DNA from 2 places in the Brevundimonas sp. LF-1 genome. Region 2 is predicted to be linked to the other one. Evidence: predicted binding sites of a transcription regulator. Region 2 holds the regulator's gene; the other holds the start of a gene.
The links. Region 2 encodes LexA, which represses DNA repair genes until DNA is damaged. Its sites were predicted from a motif close to ATGTTCNCNANNTGTTCT; they were not measured.
Positions count from the first base shown of each region.

Region 1 (7,671 bases), 1.5 Mb from region 2:
CCACAGCACGTGGCTGACGCCGTTGATCGAAGGCTCGTCCGGGTGCACCGGATGGAAGGCCGCCCGCACCCGTTCGCGCACCAGACCGCTCAGTTCGATGATGCGGCTGGCGCCCAGGTCGTCCAGGCCGGTGTAGGCGCCCTGCGGTTCGACGATGGCGTAGTAGTTGCCGCCGTAAGACACATCGACGCTGAGCGGGCCGAGGCCCGGCACGTCGATCTCGATGCCTTGCGCCGCCAGATAGGCCGGCACGTTGCGGATGCGCACCGAGGTCACCTTATCGCCCTCAGTCTCATAGGCGATGTCCAGAACGCCCGCAGGGACCTCGATCTTCAGCCGGCCCGGCGTGCGCGGCCGGATCAGGCCATGCTCCAGCCCGAAGGTGATCATGCCGATCGTCCCGTGGCCGCACATGGGCAGGCAGCCGCTGGTCTCGATGAACAGGATGCCCGCGTCCGCATCCGGCAGGGTCGGCGGATACAGGAAGCCTCCGCTCATCATGTCGTGGCCGCGCGGCTCGAAACACAAGGAGGTGCGGATCCAGTCGTAGCGGCTCAGGAAGTCGAGCCGCCGCTCGGCCATGCTGGCCCCTGACAACAGGGCGCGCCGCCGGCGACCAGGCGAACCGGGTTGCCGGCGGTATGACCGTCGATGCAGAAAAAGACGTCGCGCATCTGGGCTCCCGATCAGGTGATCTTGGTGGCCTTGCCCGAGCCGATCGGGCGCGTTTCCGCCGCCTTTTCGACCATGGCGATGACCTCGGCGCGGCGGGCGCCGGCCAGCGGCATGCGCGGCATGCGGACCCGTTCGTGACCGCGACCCATGATCATCTCGGACAGTTTGATCGACTGGACCAGATCCGCAACCGAATCCAGGTGAAGCAGCGGCATGAACCAGCGATAGATCTCAAGGGCGCGGGCGATGTCGCCGACCTGAACCGCCTTGACCAGGGCCACCGACTCTTCGGGGAAGGCGTTGGTCAGGCCCGAGACCCAGCCCTTGGCGCCCAGGATCATGCCTTCCAGCGCCACGTCGTCCAGGCCGACCATGACCGAGTAGCGGTCGCCCAGCTCGTTGAAGATGTCGGTGATGCGGCGCGAGTCCGGGGCGCTTTCCTTCAGGGCGACGATGTTCGGCACGTCCGACAGGCGGCGCAGGTCGTCGTTGTTCAGCGTCTGACGATACATCAGCGGGTTGTTGTACAGCATGTTGGGCAGGCCGCTGGCGGCCGCCACGGCGCGGAAGTGCGCCTCGAGCTCCGCCGGCGTCGGCACATAGACCATGGCCGGCAGCACCATCAGGGCGTCCACCCCGATGTCTTCGGCGTCCTTGGCGTAGGCCTCGGCCCGCGCCGTGGTCAGTTCGCTGACCCCGGTGATGATCGGCACCCGGCCGTCCACGACCTCGACCGCCGCCTTCAGGACAGCGCGCTTTTCTTCAGGCTCCAGCGAGTTGTTCTCGCCCACGGTGCCCATGACGATGATGGCGTCGACGCCATCACGGATCAGGCCGTCCAGAACCTTTTGGGTGGAGTCGAAATCGACCCCCAGGGTCTCATTGAACTGCGTGGTGGCCGCCGGAATCACCCCGGTCCAATCCAACTTCATTCCCGCCATGTGCTGCTCCCTCCCGAGCTTGCTTATTTCGTATACAGTATATGATTAAGCCGGAAGCGGTGACCGATCAAGGCCCTGGAAGACCTTTAAAAATCCGCTCTCACGCCTGCTGGTCGGCTTGGCCGCCTCGGGTCAGAACCCAAGGGCCATGATCTGGTCGTACAGGACTTTGGGGGTGCGCACGCCGTTGGCCAGGCTGCGCGCGCGGGCCTCGTACCGGCGCTGCGACGGCAGGCGCGCGCCCTGGTCGGCGAAGGCCGCGAACAGGGCCTCGGCCCGCGCCGCGTTGGCTTCGGGATCTCCGCCGCCCATCAGGTCCGGATCAAACGCCAGGATCAGTTCGCCATGCATGGGCGCCGCCCTGGCGCCGTCGTCGAAGGCCATCGATTCGCGGCTGGTCAGGTCGCCGATCAACGGGCCCGCCATCAGCTCGATCATGGTCGACAGGGCCGAGCCCTTGTGCCCGCCGAAGGTCAGCATGGCGCCGTCCAAAGCCGCGCGCGCATCGGTCGTCGGCCGCCCCTCGGCGTCGACGCCCCAGCCCTCGGGGATCGACTTGCCGGCGATGTCGTGCAGCGCCATGTCGCCGCGCGCGATGGCGCTGGTGGCGAAGTCGAAGACATAGGGGTGCGGCCCCGGACGCGGCCAGCCGAAGGCGATCGGATTGGTGCCCAGAAGGCCGCGCTTGCCGCCCGCGGGCGCCACCCACGAATGGCTGGGGGTCATGGCCAGGGCCGCCACGCCCATGCCGGTCAGGTGTTCGATCTCGGGCCACAGGGCCGAGAAATGGAAGCAGTTGTTGATGACCAGCGCCGCCACCCCGACCTCCTTGGCCTTCTGCGCCAACAGCGGGGCGGCGCGTTCAAAGGCCAGCAGGGAATAGGCGTAACGGGCGTCGGCGCGCACCAGGGCGGGCGAGGCGTCGGTGATGACCGGCTCGGCGTCCAGCGACATCTTGCCCGAGCGGATCGTCATCACACAGCCGGGGAGACGATAAAGCCCGTGCGAGGCGCACTCGTCCCGCTCGCCCGCCGTGATGGCCCGCGCCACCGCCTCGGCGTGCGGAACCGACAGCCCCGCCCCCGTCAGCACCCGTCGCGATAGGGCGAACACCTCGTCAATCGACAAGGCGACCGTTTCCTGGGCCTCAAACACGCTCATATCGCTCTCCCGCAGCACAATCGTATACGATATGGGCGCGGGCAAAAACTTCAAGCCCGTTTGGCGTCCGTTCTCTTAAGCGCGTGCCTGGCGACGGCTAGGTCAGCCAGAAAACGCCTTCGTTCCTCGGCGCGCAACGCCGGATCGGGCAGGCGCAGCAGGTAGGACGGGTGCACCGTCAGCAGCACCCGCGCGCCGTCCTCGGTCGTGAGCACGCGGCCGCGTTCGGCCTGGACGGCGGGCTTTCTCCCCAGCACCGCCAGCCCCGCCGTCGCGCCCAGAGCCAGGATCAGCTCCGGCCTGACAAGGCGCCGTTCATGATCCAGCCACCAGCGGCAGACCTGTACCTCCCCCGCATTGGGCGTCTTGTGCAGCCGACGCTTGCCGCGCGGCTCATGCTTGAAATGCTTGACCGCATTGGTGAGGTAGAGCTCGCCGCGATCAAGTCCCGCCTCTTGGAACGCCGCATCCAGAAGACGCCCGGCGGGGCCGACGAAGGGCCGACCGGCCAGGTCCTCCTGATCGCCCGGCTGTTCTCCCACGACCATCAAGGCCGCACGCTTCGGTCCCTCCCCGCAAACGCCCTGGGTGGCGTCGCGCCACAGCGGACAGCGGCGGCAGCCCTGAACGCCGCGCGCCAGCTCGTCCAGACTGTCGGGGACCAGATCATCCGTCGCCGCGCGATCCACCGACGGCGCGCGAACGCGCTGGAACCGGTCATTGGGCGTGGGCGCGGGCTGGTTCACCATGGCCTCCGTGCGAACCGACGCGGCGGCGGTGAGTTCCGGGATCAACGCCGCCTCGGGCAGGTTCTTCCAGTAACGCTTGGGCATTTCCGACCGCATCGCCTGAGGCCGCAGCCGCGCCGGATTGAAGGTCGAGGCGTAGTAGGTGCGCCAGAAATCCTCCACCGCGTCCTCGGCGGGCGCCTGGGACTGATCGGCGGGCGGGCCGAAGGTCAGAAGCGTTCCGTCCCAGTGCGCCGCCCCGTCCGGCGTCAGGATCGACCACCGCATGGCGCTGTACCGGCGCGCGAAGAAGGGCGCCGTCGCCTGCAGCACCCGATGGGCGGGCTCGAACCACGCGACCCAGCGCTCGCCCGCCTCGTCTTGCGCCTGTCGAAAGCGCACGAAGGCCTTCATCTTGTGGGCGGCGCGGCGCACCGCCTTCACCCGATCCGCCGCCTCGGCCACGTCCCGGTCGGACAGGACGGCCATCAGGTTCGGCTGATCCTTCAGCCGCCACAGCAGGCGATACATCAGGTCGAAGCGATCCTCGGACCGATGCTGGATCAGTTGCGCCGCCGTTTCCAAGAACGCGCGCGGCGCGGTGAAAGCGCCTTCGACCTCAGGCAGGGTGCCGCCCTCGTCGAACAGGCCGCCCCCAGTCGCGCCCACGGCGAACTTCACCCGGCCCGGCTCGATGTCGGCCAGCCGCAGCCGCCGCGCCGCCTTGCGCCAGCCGTCGAAATCCAACGGATCGGCCAGGACCGCCGTGCGCATCAGAACAGGCTCAACTGCTCGGGCTTGCGCTGCGGCGCCAGGCGCGCGCGCAGGTCGGCCGCGTCCGTCAGACCGCCGGGCGTCCAATCCAGCGCCGTGATCCACGGCCGCACCGCCTCGATCGACCGCGTCAGCCGACCCACATCCTCCAGCCGCAAAGTGCGATGCCGCCGCACGGACAGGATGCGGTCCACCGCCTTCACCCCCAGGCCCGGCACTCGCAGCAGGGTTTCGCGCGCCGCCCGGTTCACGTCGACAGGGAAGGCTTCGCGGCGCCGCAGCGCCCAGGCCAGCTTGGGATCGACGGCCAGATCCAGCATGCCCTCGTCGGTCCCCTCCCCGATCTCGGGCGCAGTGAAGCCGTAGAAACGCATCAGCCAGTCGGCCTGATAGAGCCTGTGTTCACGCATCAGCGGCGGCTTGGTCGGGGGCAGCAGGCTCGAGCCGTCGGGAATGGGGCTGAAGGCCGAATAATAGACCCGGCGCAAGCCATAGCCGCCGTAAAGGGCGGCGCTGCGGGCCATGATCTCCGTGTCCGGCGCGCCGTCGGCGCCGACGATCAACTGGGTCGATTGACCGGCCGGGGCGAAGGCGGGCGGGCGCTTACGGTCCCGCTTTTCCGGCTTGGCCTCTTCCAGCTTCAGCCGCACCTGCCCCATCGCCTTGCGGATCGTCCGCGCGTCCTTCTCGGGGGCTAGACGGCCCAGGGCCTCGTCGCGTGGCAGCTCGATATTGGCGGACAGTCGGTCGGCATAGAGGCCCGCCAGCTCCACCAGCCGCGCGTCCGCCTCTGGGATCAGCTTCAGGTGGATATAGCCGCGAAAGTAATGATCCTCGCGCAGGCGCCGCGCGACCTCGACCAGCTGTTCCATCGTATAGTCGCCGTTGCGGATCACGCCGGACGACAGGAACAACCCTTCGATGTAGTTGCGCTTGTAGAAGGCCAAGGTCAGGTCGACGACCTCCTGCACCGTGAAGCGCGCCCGCTCGACATTCGACGACACCCGGTTGATGCAATAGGCGCAGTCGTAAATGCAGAAGTTGGTCAGCAGAATCTTCAACAGGCTGACGCACCGACCGTCGGGCGTATAGGCGTGACAAATGCCCATGCCCTCCGTCGAGCCGATCCCGCGCCCGCCAAGGGAGTTGCGCTTCGTGGTGCCGGACGAGGCGCAAGAGGCGTCGTATTTGGCGGCGTCCGCCAGAACCGCCAGCTTTCGTCGAAGATCGATCTGAGCCATGAGTTCATGATATGTTCCACATCAGATCAGGTCCAGCGTCACCGCAGCGCTTTTTTGGTCGAGCGCAAGACTCGTCGCAGCGCCGCCTCGCCAAGGAAAAGCGCCGCCTTGTCACAGGTGATTGAAAAAGTTTGGCCCCGCTCTGACTGACCGGCTTCGCCCGACGAGCCGTCGAACGCGGCAGGGCCCAAAGCTCGCTTGGCCGACCTCAGAGCCGAAATCGATCCAACCGCGGCCGTCAGAACTCAATCCGTCGCCACGCGGTCTCCGTGCAACACCGTCGCAGCGATCGCCTCCATGCCCGTCGCCAGAACGAATGATGCCACAGCGCCAGGAATGGTCGTTCTGCACTGCTAAACCAAGCCGACGTCCCACCGACGCCCAGATAGCCCTGCGGCGTTGCCCTGTGATCGAGCCTGTCGGGTCGAGAGAGGGCATGGATCAGCAAAAACCCCCGGAGCATCAGCTTCGGGGGCTTTTGTATTTGGGTGCGGGAGCAGGATTTGAACCTGCGACCTTCAGGTTATGAGCCTGACGAGCTACCGGGCTGCTCCATCCCGCGGCAAGGCGGTGAGTAAAGGAAGAAGGGTTCGAGATATCATTCATGTGTGTCGGGTAGACCCGGCGGCGACCTACTCTCCCGCGCCTTAAGACGAAGTACCATCGGCTCTGGAGGGCTTAACGACCGAGTTCGGAATGGGATCGGGTGGGGAACCTCCGACAGAGCCACCAGGTCAACCCGACACACACGAATGAAATGAGAAGATATCGTTTTTTGTTTTCGACAAGTAAAAATCGAATGAGTTTTGCTGAGAAACGATCAAGCCGATCGGATTATTAGTACCAGTAAGCTTCACACGTCACCGCGCTTCCACACCTGGCCTATCAACGTGGTAGTCTTCCACGATCCTCAGCGAAGCCTTGTTTTGAGGTTAGTTTCCCGCTTAGATGCTTTCAGCGGTTATCTATTCCATACTTAGCTACCCTGCTGCGCGGCTGGCGCCACGACAGGTCCACCAGAGGTATGTCCATCCCGGTCCTCTCGTACTAGGGACAGATCCTCTCAAGCTTCGAACACCCACGGCAGATAGGGACCAAACTGTCTCACGACGTTCTGAACCCAGCTCACGTACCACTTTAAACGGCGAACAGCCGTACCCTTGGGACCTGCTCCAGCCCCAGGATGTGATGAGCCGACATCGAGGTGCCAAACTTTGCCGTCGATATGGACTCTTGGGCAAAATCAGCCTGTTATCCCTAGAGTACCTTTTATCCGTTGAGCGATGGCCCTTCCACGCGGGACCACCGGATCACTATGGCCGACTTTCGTCTCTGCTCGACTTGTCAGTCTCGCAGTCAGGCTAGCTTATGCCATTGCACTCGACGACCGATTTCCGACCGGTCTGAGCTAACCATCGCGCGCCTCCGTTACACTTTGGGAGGCGACCGCCCCAGTCAAACTACCCACCACGCCATGTCCCGGGACCGGATAACGGCCCTCGGTTAGACGTCAACGACAGTAAGGGTGGTATTTCAAGGATGGCTCCACCAGAGCTGGCGCCCCGGCTTCATAGCCTCCCACCTATCCTACACATACGGTCGCTAACGCCAAGGCGAAGCTATAGTAAAGGTTCATAGGGTCTTTCCGTCTGACCGCGGGAACCCCGCATCTTCACGGGGAATTCAATTTCACTGAGCCTGTGCTGGAGACAGTGGGGAAGTCGTTACGCCATTCGTGCAGGTCGGAACTTACCCGACAAGGAATTTCGCTACCTTAGGACCGTTATAGTTACGGCCGCCGTTTACCTGGGCTTCAGTTCGGAGCTTTCACTCCTCCCTTTAACCTTCAGGCACCGGGCAGGCGTCAGACCCTATACGTCGCATTGATGCTTCGCAGAGCCCTATGTTTTTGCTAAACAGTCGCTACCCCCTGGCTTGTGCCACTCAGTCCTGGTTGCCCAGGGTGAGTCACGCTTATTCCGAAGTTACGCGTGCAATTTGCCGAGTTCCTTCAGCACAGTTCTCTCAAGCGCCTTGGTATGCTCTACCTGACCACCTGTGTCGGTTTCGGGTACGGTCTCTGCTGGAGTTATTTCCAGGGACGACGCCACCGCCGGGAACAATCCAATAAGCCCCGACGACTTATGCCAT
Region 1 is NZ_CP146349.1:1,067,507-1,075,177, reverse strand. Features, by position in the region: gene V8F63_RS05705 (4-hydroxyproline epimerase) at 1-582, opposite strand, end outside; gene V8F63_RS05700 (dihydrodipicolinate synthase family protein) at 687-1,616, opposite strand; gene V8F63_RS05695 (Ldh family oxidoreductase) at 1,749-2,777, opposite strand; gene V8F63_RS05690 (UdgX family uracil-DNA binding protein) at 2,828-4,279, opposite strand; gene V8F63_RS05685 (putative DNA modification/repair radical SAM protein) at 4,279-5,520, opposite strand; tRNA gene V8F63_RS05680 (tRNA-Met) at 6,006-6,082, opposite strand; rRNA gene rrf (5S ribosomal RNA) at 6,140-6,254, opposite strand; rRNA gene V8F63_RS05670 (23S ribosomal RNA) at 6,337-7,671, opposite strand, start outside.
Region 1: the regulator LexA is predicted to act here: its motif matches at 5,521-5,538, upstream of V8F63_RS05685 (putative DNA modification/repair radical SAM protein).

Region 2 (7,671 bases):
CGGCGCGGGGAGGCGGTCGGCCTGAGTTGGTTATGGGAGATCACTTAGTCTGTTGCAGCGCATCATCCAAGCGTCCGAGACTTTCGTCACGCCCGAGAGCGCAAAGAGTTCGTGCGATATCGGGCGAGGCCGAACCGCCCGTCAAGGCGGCGCGCATGGAAGGTCCTATTTTTCCGAAGCCTACGCCTTCTTCCTCGGCGAACGCCTTAAGTTCGGCTTCAAGGGCGAAGACATCCCAGCTTTGGAAAAGAGCCAGACGTTCACGCAGTCGTGAAATTCTCTGCCCGCTTTCGCCTTGCAGCAAACCGGCCGATTTCTCGTTGAGCGCGAGTGGACGCGCCTGCAACACGAATGCCGTTTGATCCGCCAACTCGGGGATGGTCTTAGCGCGATCCTTGACGAAAGGCATGGCCCGCAGCAGCCGTTCCTCGTCGTCCGGCTCCAGGGTGCGGCCGCGCGCCAAATGGGCGTCGAGCGTCAGTTTGGCGAGGCGGTCGTCGTCCGCCAGCCGCAGCCAGTGGGCGTTGACGTGGGCCAGTTTGTCGAAGTCCAGGCGGGCGGGCGCTTTGTTGACGCCCGCCAGGTCGAACCAAGCGAGGGCCTGTTCGTCGCTGAACAGTTCATCGTCGCCGTGCGCCCAGCCCAGACGGGCCAGATAGTTGCGCATGGCTTCGGGCAGATAACCCATGTCGGCGTATTCGTGCACGGCCTGGGCGCCGTGGCGCTTGGACAGCTTGGCGCCGTCGGGGCCGTGGATCAGGGGGATGTGGGCGAAGGTCGGTCGGGCCCAGCCGAGCGCGTCGTAGATCAGGCTCTGGCGGGCGGCGTTGTTCAGATGGTCGTCGCCGCGGATGACGTGGGTCACGCCCATGTCGTGGTCGTCCACCACCACGGCCAGATTATAGGTCGGCGCCCCGTCGGAACGCAGGATGACCAGGTCGTCCAGCGACGCCGATTCCCAGCGCACCGTCCCCTGCACGGCGTCCTCGACGACGACGGCCTGATCCAGCGGCCGACGGAAGCGCACAGTGTGCGGCTTGGCCAGGTCATCGACGCTGGGCTCGCGGTCGCGCCAGGGCGAGACGAAGTCGCGCCCTCGGCCTTGGCCTGGTCGCGCAGGGCCGTGGTCTCGTCGGCCGTCAGGAAGTCGCGATAGGCGTGGCCTGTCGCCAGCAGCTCATTGATCACCTCGCGGTGGCGGTCGGCGCGGCCGAACTGGAAGACGGGCTCTTCGTCGCCGAACAGCTCAAGCCAGGACAGGCCGTCGAATATGGCCTTGACCGCATCGTCCGTCGACCGCTCGCGGTCGGTATCCTCGATGCGGATCAGGAATTTGCCGCCGCGTCCCTTGGCGTAAAGCCAGTTGAATAACGCGGTTCTCGCCCCGCCGATATGCAGGTAGCCTGTGGGCGAGGGGGCGAAGCGGGTGACGACGGTCGATGAAGGGGAGGTCATAGAGGCAGCATCCATAGGGCAGGGTCTTATACGCCCGCCTGTGGGGAAGCGAACCCTTATGGCCCGGTTATTTGCCAGCTTGCTCGCCGACGCGCGGGCGCAGGCCGAACGCTGGCCGCTATGGTCGTCCGTCTGCTTCGGCGCCGGGTGCGCGGCCTACTTCGCTCTGAAGGGCGAGCCGGCGACCTGGCCGCTGGTGCTGGGCGCCGCCGTCCTGGTCGGCGTCTGGATCATCGGTCGGGTCAGAGGCGCGCCGCGTTGGGCGACCCTGATCCTGCTGATGCTGGCCTGCTTCGCGGGCGGACTGGCGGTGGCCAAGCTGAGAACAGAGGCTGTGGCGGCGCCGATCGCGCCTGCGGACATGGCGCCCACCCAGGTCGAGGGCTGGGTCATAGACGTGGACTCGTCCGGTCAGAACGGGGCGCGTGTCGTGGTGGCGCCGGTGCGCGTGCGGGGCCTGACGCCTGAGCAAACGCCCGAGCGGCTGCGCGTGACGGTGAAGGGCGCCGCCGCCACCGGGCGCGCCGATCCGGGTGTTCGGCATCCTGAACCCGCCGCCGCCGCCCGCCAGCCCGGGCGCCTATGACTTCGGCCGCAACGCCTATTTCAAGGGGATGGGCGGGACCCTGTTCGCCCTGGGCCCGACCCGTCCGGCGGTGCTCGCCCCGCCCCCGTGGCGGGTAAGGGCGACGATGAAGGTCAATGCGGTTCGCTATACTCTGGCTGAGCGGATCGTGGCGCGTCTGGGCGAGCGGACCGGCGGGGTGGCGGCGGCCATGACGACCGGTCACGAAACATGGATTCAGGATCCGGATCTGGACGCCATGCGCGATTCCGGGCTGGCGCACATCCTGTCGATCTCGGGCCTGCATATGGCGGTCGTGGGCGGCTTTGTCTTCTTTGCCGCCCGCCTTCTCGTTGCGGCGTGGCCGTGGCTGGCGCTGCGCGTCTCGGGCAAGAAGGCCGCGGCGATCGCAGGGTTGATCGCGGTGGGGACCTATCTCGTCATCTCGGGCGCGCCGCCGCCGGCCGAGCGCGCCGCGATTACCGCGTCGATCGCCTTTCTGGCGATCCTGACGGATCGGCAGGCGGTGACCATGCGGGCCCTGTCGGCGGCGGCTTTTGCCGTGCTCTTGCTGCGGCCAGAGGCCGTCGTGACGCCCGGGTTCCAGATGTCGTTCGCGGCGACAGCGGCGCTGGTGGCGCTTGTCGAGGTCTGGCCGCGCCGTATCCGCGAGTTCGCCGCGCCCTGGCCTATCGTCGCCGCGCAGCGGTTGACCAGTTGGCTGATGGCCGCCTGCGCCGCCAGCCTGGTGGCGGGCATGGCGACCGGACCGTTCGCCATGCAGCACTTCAATCGCACGGCCGTCTACGGGCTGATCGCCAATATGGCGACGGCGCCGCTGGCGGATTTCGTCATGATGCCCGCCCTGGCGCTGGGCGCAGCGCTGGAGCCTTTGGGACTGGGCGCGCCCTTCCTGTGGGTGGCGGGTCAGTCAGTCGACGCCATGCTGATGATCGGACACTGGGCGGCCAGTCTGCCGGGCGCCGTGAAGGCGATCCCCAGCGCTCCTGCGGCCGCCCTGCCGGTCGCCTTTCTGGGCATATTGTTCATGTGCCTGTGGCGGGGGCCGTGGCGGTTTCTGGGCTTGCCGTTTGCGGCGGCTGTGCTGATCTGGCCGCGCCCGGCCCCGCCGGATATCTGGATCGGCGATGGTGGAGCGAATGCGGCCTATCGGCTCGAAAGCGACGCGGTCGTGGTGCGGCCGGCAGTGCGCCAATTCGCCAGCGACCTTTGGTCCCGGCGTCGAGGGCTGGAGCCGGTCGCACGGTCGCCCGAGGGCTGGACCTGCAAGCGTTCCTACTGCGCGCCGGACGGCGAACCGGGGCCGCTGGCGCTGTGGTGGGGCAAGGCGGCGCCGACGCCCGAGCAGCTGGATCAGATGTGCCGTAGCGCGCAGGTGATCAGCGTGCGCGCCGTGATCACAACCCTGCCGTCGTCGTGCCAAGGGCGGCTGGTGCTGGACGGCGCCGACTATGCGCGCGGCGGTTCGGTGGAGTTATGGCGCGACGGCGCCGGCGGCTGGCGCGCCCTGTGGGCGGCGGAAGTGCGGGGACGGCGACCGTGGAGCGGTGGAGGAGCAGAATAGGCGCCGTCTCTTAATCCCGCTCATCCCGGCGGACGCCGGGATCTAGTAAGAGATACGCGTGCTGTCGCTGGCCAGAGGAGGCGAGGGGACAATCAAACGGCCCCGTTTGAAGCCAAAGCACTGGGTCCCGGCGTCGGCCGGGATGATCGGAGTTTATAGGGCTGCGCCTCAGTGATACCGGCGCAGCAGGCCGACCAGCTTGCCTTGAACCTCAACCTGATCAGGGCCGAAGATGCGGGTCTCATAGGCGCTGTTGGCGGGCTCCAGGGCGATGGACTGGCCCTTCTTTCGCAGGCGCTTGAGCGTGGCCTCTTCGCCCTCGACCAAGGCGACGACGATTTCGCCGGAAGAGGCGCTCTCCACCCGCTTGATGATGACCGTGTCCCCGTCGAGGATGCCGGCCTCGATCATGGAATCACCTTCGATTTCCAACAGGTAGTGTTCGCCGGCGCCCAGCATGGACTCCGGGACCGGCAGGCGCTCGCGTTCGTGCTGGATGGCGGCGATCGGGGTGCCGGCGGCGATCTTGCCCAACAGGGGCAGGTCACGAACGTCATTGGCGGCCTCGGCCGCGGCCGGGCGCGGGCCCAGGCCGCCGCCCTCGATCACGTCGGGCTTGAAGGGAGCGCGCCCCTTGGCCGGAGCAGCGGTCGTCGCCTGTTCCGGCAGCTTCACGACCTCCAGCGCGCGAGCGCGGTGGGCCAGGCGGCGGATAAAGCCGCGTTCCTCAAGCGCCGTAATCAGGCGGTGGATGCCCGACTTGGACGCCAGGTCCAGCGCCTCCTTCATCTCGTCGAAGGACGGGGAAACGCCCGTCTCGCGGATGCGCTCATGAATGAACATCAGGAGTTCGTGCTGTTTCTTCGTGAGCATGGCGGCGAATCCAGAACAAGGCGTGAACCGTTGGTGATGTTCTGTAAGTGTTCTGGTTAAAAGTCAACTAACGTCACGCTTGAGGCCCTCAAAGCAGAAACCCGCGCCTGCCGTTCGACGGCGGGCGCGGGCTTCAGGGCTGGCGGAACCTGACCTTAGCGGGCGGGCGTCGCCGGAGCGCCGTCCTTGTAGCGCTCGAACCATTCGATCATGGCGTTCATGCGGGCCGCGTTCTGGGACGGACGGACGGCCAGGCTGTGGCCGACGCCGGGGATCTTCACCAGGGCCGTGGGGACGCCGCGCAGTTGCAGGGCGGTGTAGTACTGCTCCGACTCGCTGACCGGGGTGCGGTAATCCTCGTCGCCGACGACGACCATGGTCGGGGTCTTGACGTTGCCGACCAGCGACAGCGGCGACCGGCGCCAATAGGCCTCCGGGTTCTCCCACGGGAACTCGCCGAACCAGTAGCGGGCGAAGAAGGCCGGGTTGTCGGCCGTCAGCACGAAGCTGGCCCAGTCGATGACGGGCTTCTGGACCACGGCGGCCTTGAAGCGGTCGGTCTTGCCGACGATCCAGCTGGTCAGCACCCCGCCGCCCGAGCCGCCGGTGACGAACAGGCGGTTGGGATCGGCGACGCCCTGGGCGATGACGGCGTCCACGCTGCTGATCAGGTCGTCAAAGTCGTTCGACGGATAGTTGTGGTGGATCAGGTTGGCGAACTCGTCCCCATAGGAGGTCGAACCGCGCGGGTTGACCGACAGCACGGCGTAGCCCGCAGCGGCGAACAGCTGATTGTCGGTGGCGAAGTGCGGGCCATAGGCGGCGAACGGGCCGCCGTGGATTTCCAGCACCAACGGATAGCGCTGCCCCTCGACATAGTCGGCCGGCAGGGTGAGCCAGCTTTCGACCGCGCGCTGGTCGTGAGACGAGGCGACCTGGATGCGGCGCACCTCGCCCAGACGGCGGGCGCTGAGGAAGTCGGCGTTGAGGCGCGTCAGCTGGGTGCTGCGGCCGCCCTTCAGCACATGGACGTCGGCCGGGCGTGTGGGCGTGCCGCGCGTGAAGGCGATGGCGCCGTCGTCGGCCACGGTGAAGTCGCCGCCGGTGTAGGGACGGCCGAAATCGTCGCCCGTCAGGTCTTCGATCAGGGGGTGACGACGCCGTCCAGCGAGACGCGGGCGACCTTGGTGCGGCCCTGATCGTCATAGGCGACATAGACCGAGCGGCCGTCGCGGCTCCACACCGGTGATTTGACCGACCGGTCCAGGTTCGCCGTCAGCACCCGGCTGTTCGAGCCGTCGGCGTCCATCACATAGAGGCGGGTGTTGTGATAGCCCATCCGCTTGTCGTCATAGCCGAGATAGGCGATGCGGCGGCCGTCGGGCGAGGCGACGGGCGAGTTGTCGGGACCGGCGCGGCTGGTCAGGGCGGTCAGGCCGCCCGTCTGCACGTCCAGGGCGAAGACTTCGCTGTCATTGGCCTCGCGCTGCCAGTCGGGGCGACGGTTGGCGCTGAGGTACAGGGTGCGAGAATCAGCCGACCAGGACAGGCCGCCGCCGTGATTGAAGTCGCCGTGAGTCAGTTGGCGCGCGCCGCCGCCTTGGGCGCCGACGACGAAGACGTGGCGGAAACCGGGCTTGAGATAGCCCTGACCGTCCGAGCGATAGGATACGGTGTCGATAATCTCCAGCGGCGGGGCCCATTTGGCGCCTTCCGGTTTGGCCAAAGGCGAGCCGATCTTGGGCTTGTCGCCGGGAACCAGGACCGAATAGGCCAACTGCTCGCCGTTGGGCGACCAGCTTATGCTGGACGGGGTGTTGGGCAGGTTGGTGACGCGGACCGATTCACCCGACGCCATCCAGCGCACGAACAGTTGGGGCGCGCCGCCCTCGGCGTTCGAGATGTAGGACAGGCGCGTTCCATCCGGCGACCAGCGCGGCTGGCGGTGCGAGCCGGCCGAGGCGACCAGCGGCGAGTGCTGGCCCGTCTTCACGTCAATCAGCCAGATGGTCGGACGCATCTGATCGGTCATGATGTCGGCCGTCTGGCGGACATAGGCGATCCGGCTGCCGTCGGGGCTGATCTGGGCGTCGGAGGCGACCTCCATGCCAAACAGGTCCTGGGCCGTGAACAGGCCTCGGTCGGCGGCGGGCAGGGCGGTCTGACCGGCCGGCGCCGTCTGGGCCGGCACCGTTTGGGCCAGCGCCGGGGCGTGGGCGCTAAGGATCAGGGCGCAGGCGGCCCAGGCGAACTTGTTCATATGAATCCCCCTCTGAACTGACAGGGATCATAGGAAGACGCGAGGCGACGACAAGATACGGAAAAGGCCGCCGGAACGAATCCGACGGCCCGTTTTGATCCGAATCCCGAAGAAGAATCAGAACTTGAAGCTGGCCCGCAGCAGCAGGGTGTAGCGGACGTAGTCTTCCAGCAGTTCGGCGTCGCCGGTGATGGCCAGCATCCCCAGCTCGTTGCCCACATTCAGACGGAAGCCCAGGATCGGGCCGCCGCCTTCGATGCTGGCGGGCGTCAGGGTGAAGGCGTCGCCGCCCGAGGCGAAGCGGGCGATGGTGGTCCCGGCGTCGACCGAGAAGTTCTGACGCCAGCCCAGACGGACTTCCGGGCGGATCCAGCCGTCCTTGCCGAAGCCGTAGCCGATGTTGACGGCCGCCACGCCCGAGAACAGGTGGCCGTCGCGCTCGTCGATATCCAGGTCGAACCCGTCGCCGCCACCGCGTTCGGAGCGGGCGTCCTCGCTCAGCGAGAAGTATTCGACATAGGCTTCAGGGCGGACGTTAACACGACCGAAGTGACGCTCGTAAGAAGCCCCGCCCGCTGCGGCCAGGGTGAAGCCGTGCCAGTCGGACTCATTCTTCAGGTTGACGCCCTCGGCGACCAGTTTGCGCGTCGCGCTGAAGGAGGCGTAGCCGCCCGCCGCGCGCGCCCAGGTCGACCAATACTGCCCTTGGGCTCGCCAATAAAGGCCCAGTTCCAGCAGGTTGGCCGACAGCACTTCTTCAGCGGCCGATTCCGGGTCTTCCAGATCGGACGAGGTGAAGGCGGCGGTCAGGCCAAAGGCGCCCATCGAGGTGCCGCGCTCGACGCCGCCCGCCAGGCCGAAGCCCTCCGAGCGGAAGCCGTAGGTGTCCGTCTTATCCTTGTCGGCGTAGAAGTTGATCTCCTGAACCCAGGC
Region 2 is NZ_CP146349.1:2,544,917-2,552,587, reverse strand. Features, by position in the region: partial or broken gene gltX (glutamate--tRNA ligase) at 41-1,455, opposite strand; gene V8F63_RS14060 (DUF4131 domain-containing protein) at 1,514-2,041, shown strand; gene V8F63_RS14055 (ComEC/Rec2 family competence protein) at 1,989-3,605, shown strand; gene lexA (transcriptional repressor LexA) at 3,774-4,478, opposite strand; gene V8F63_RS14045 (S9 family peptidase) at 4,634-5,566, opposite strand; gene V8F63_RS14040 (hypothetical protein) at 5,623-6,738, opposite strand; gene V8F63_RS14035 (autotransporter outer membrane beta-barrel domain-containing protein) at 6,856-7,671, opposite strand, start outside.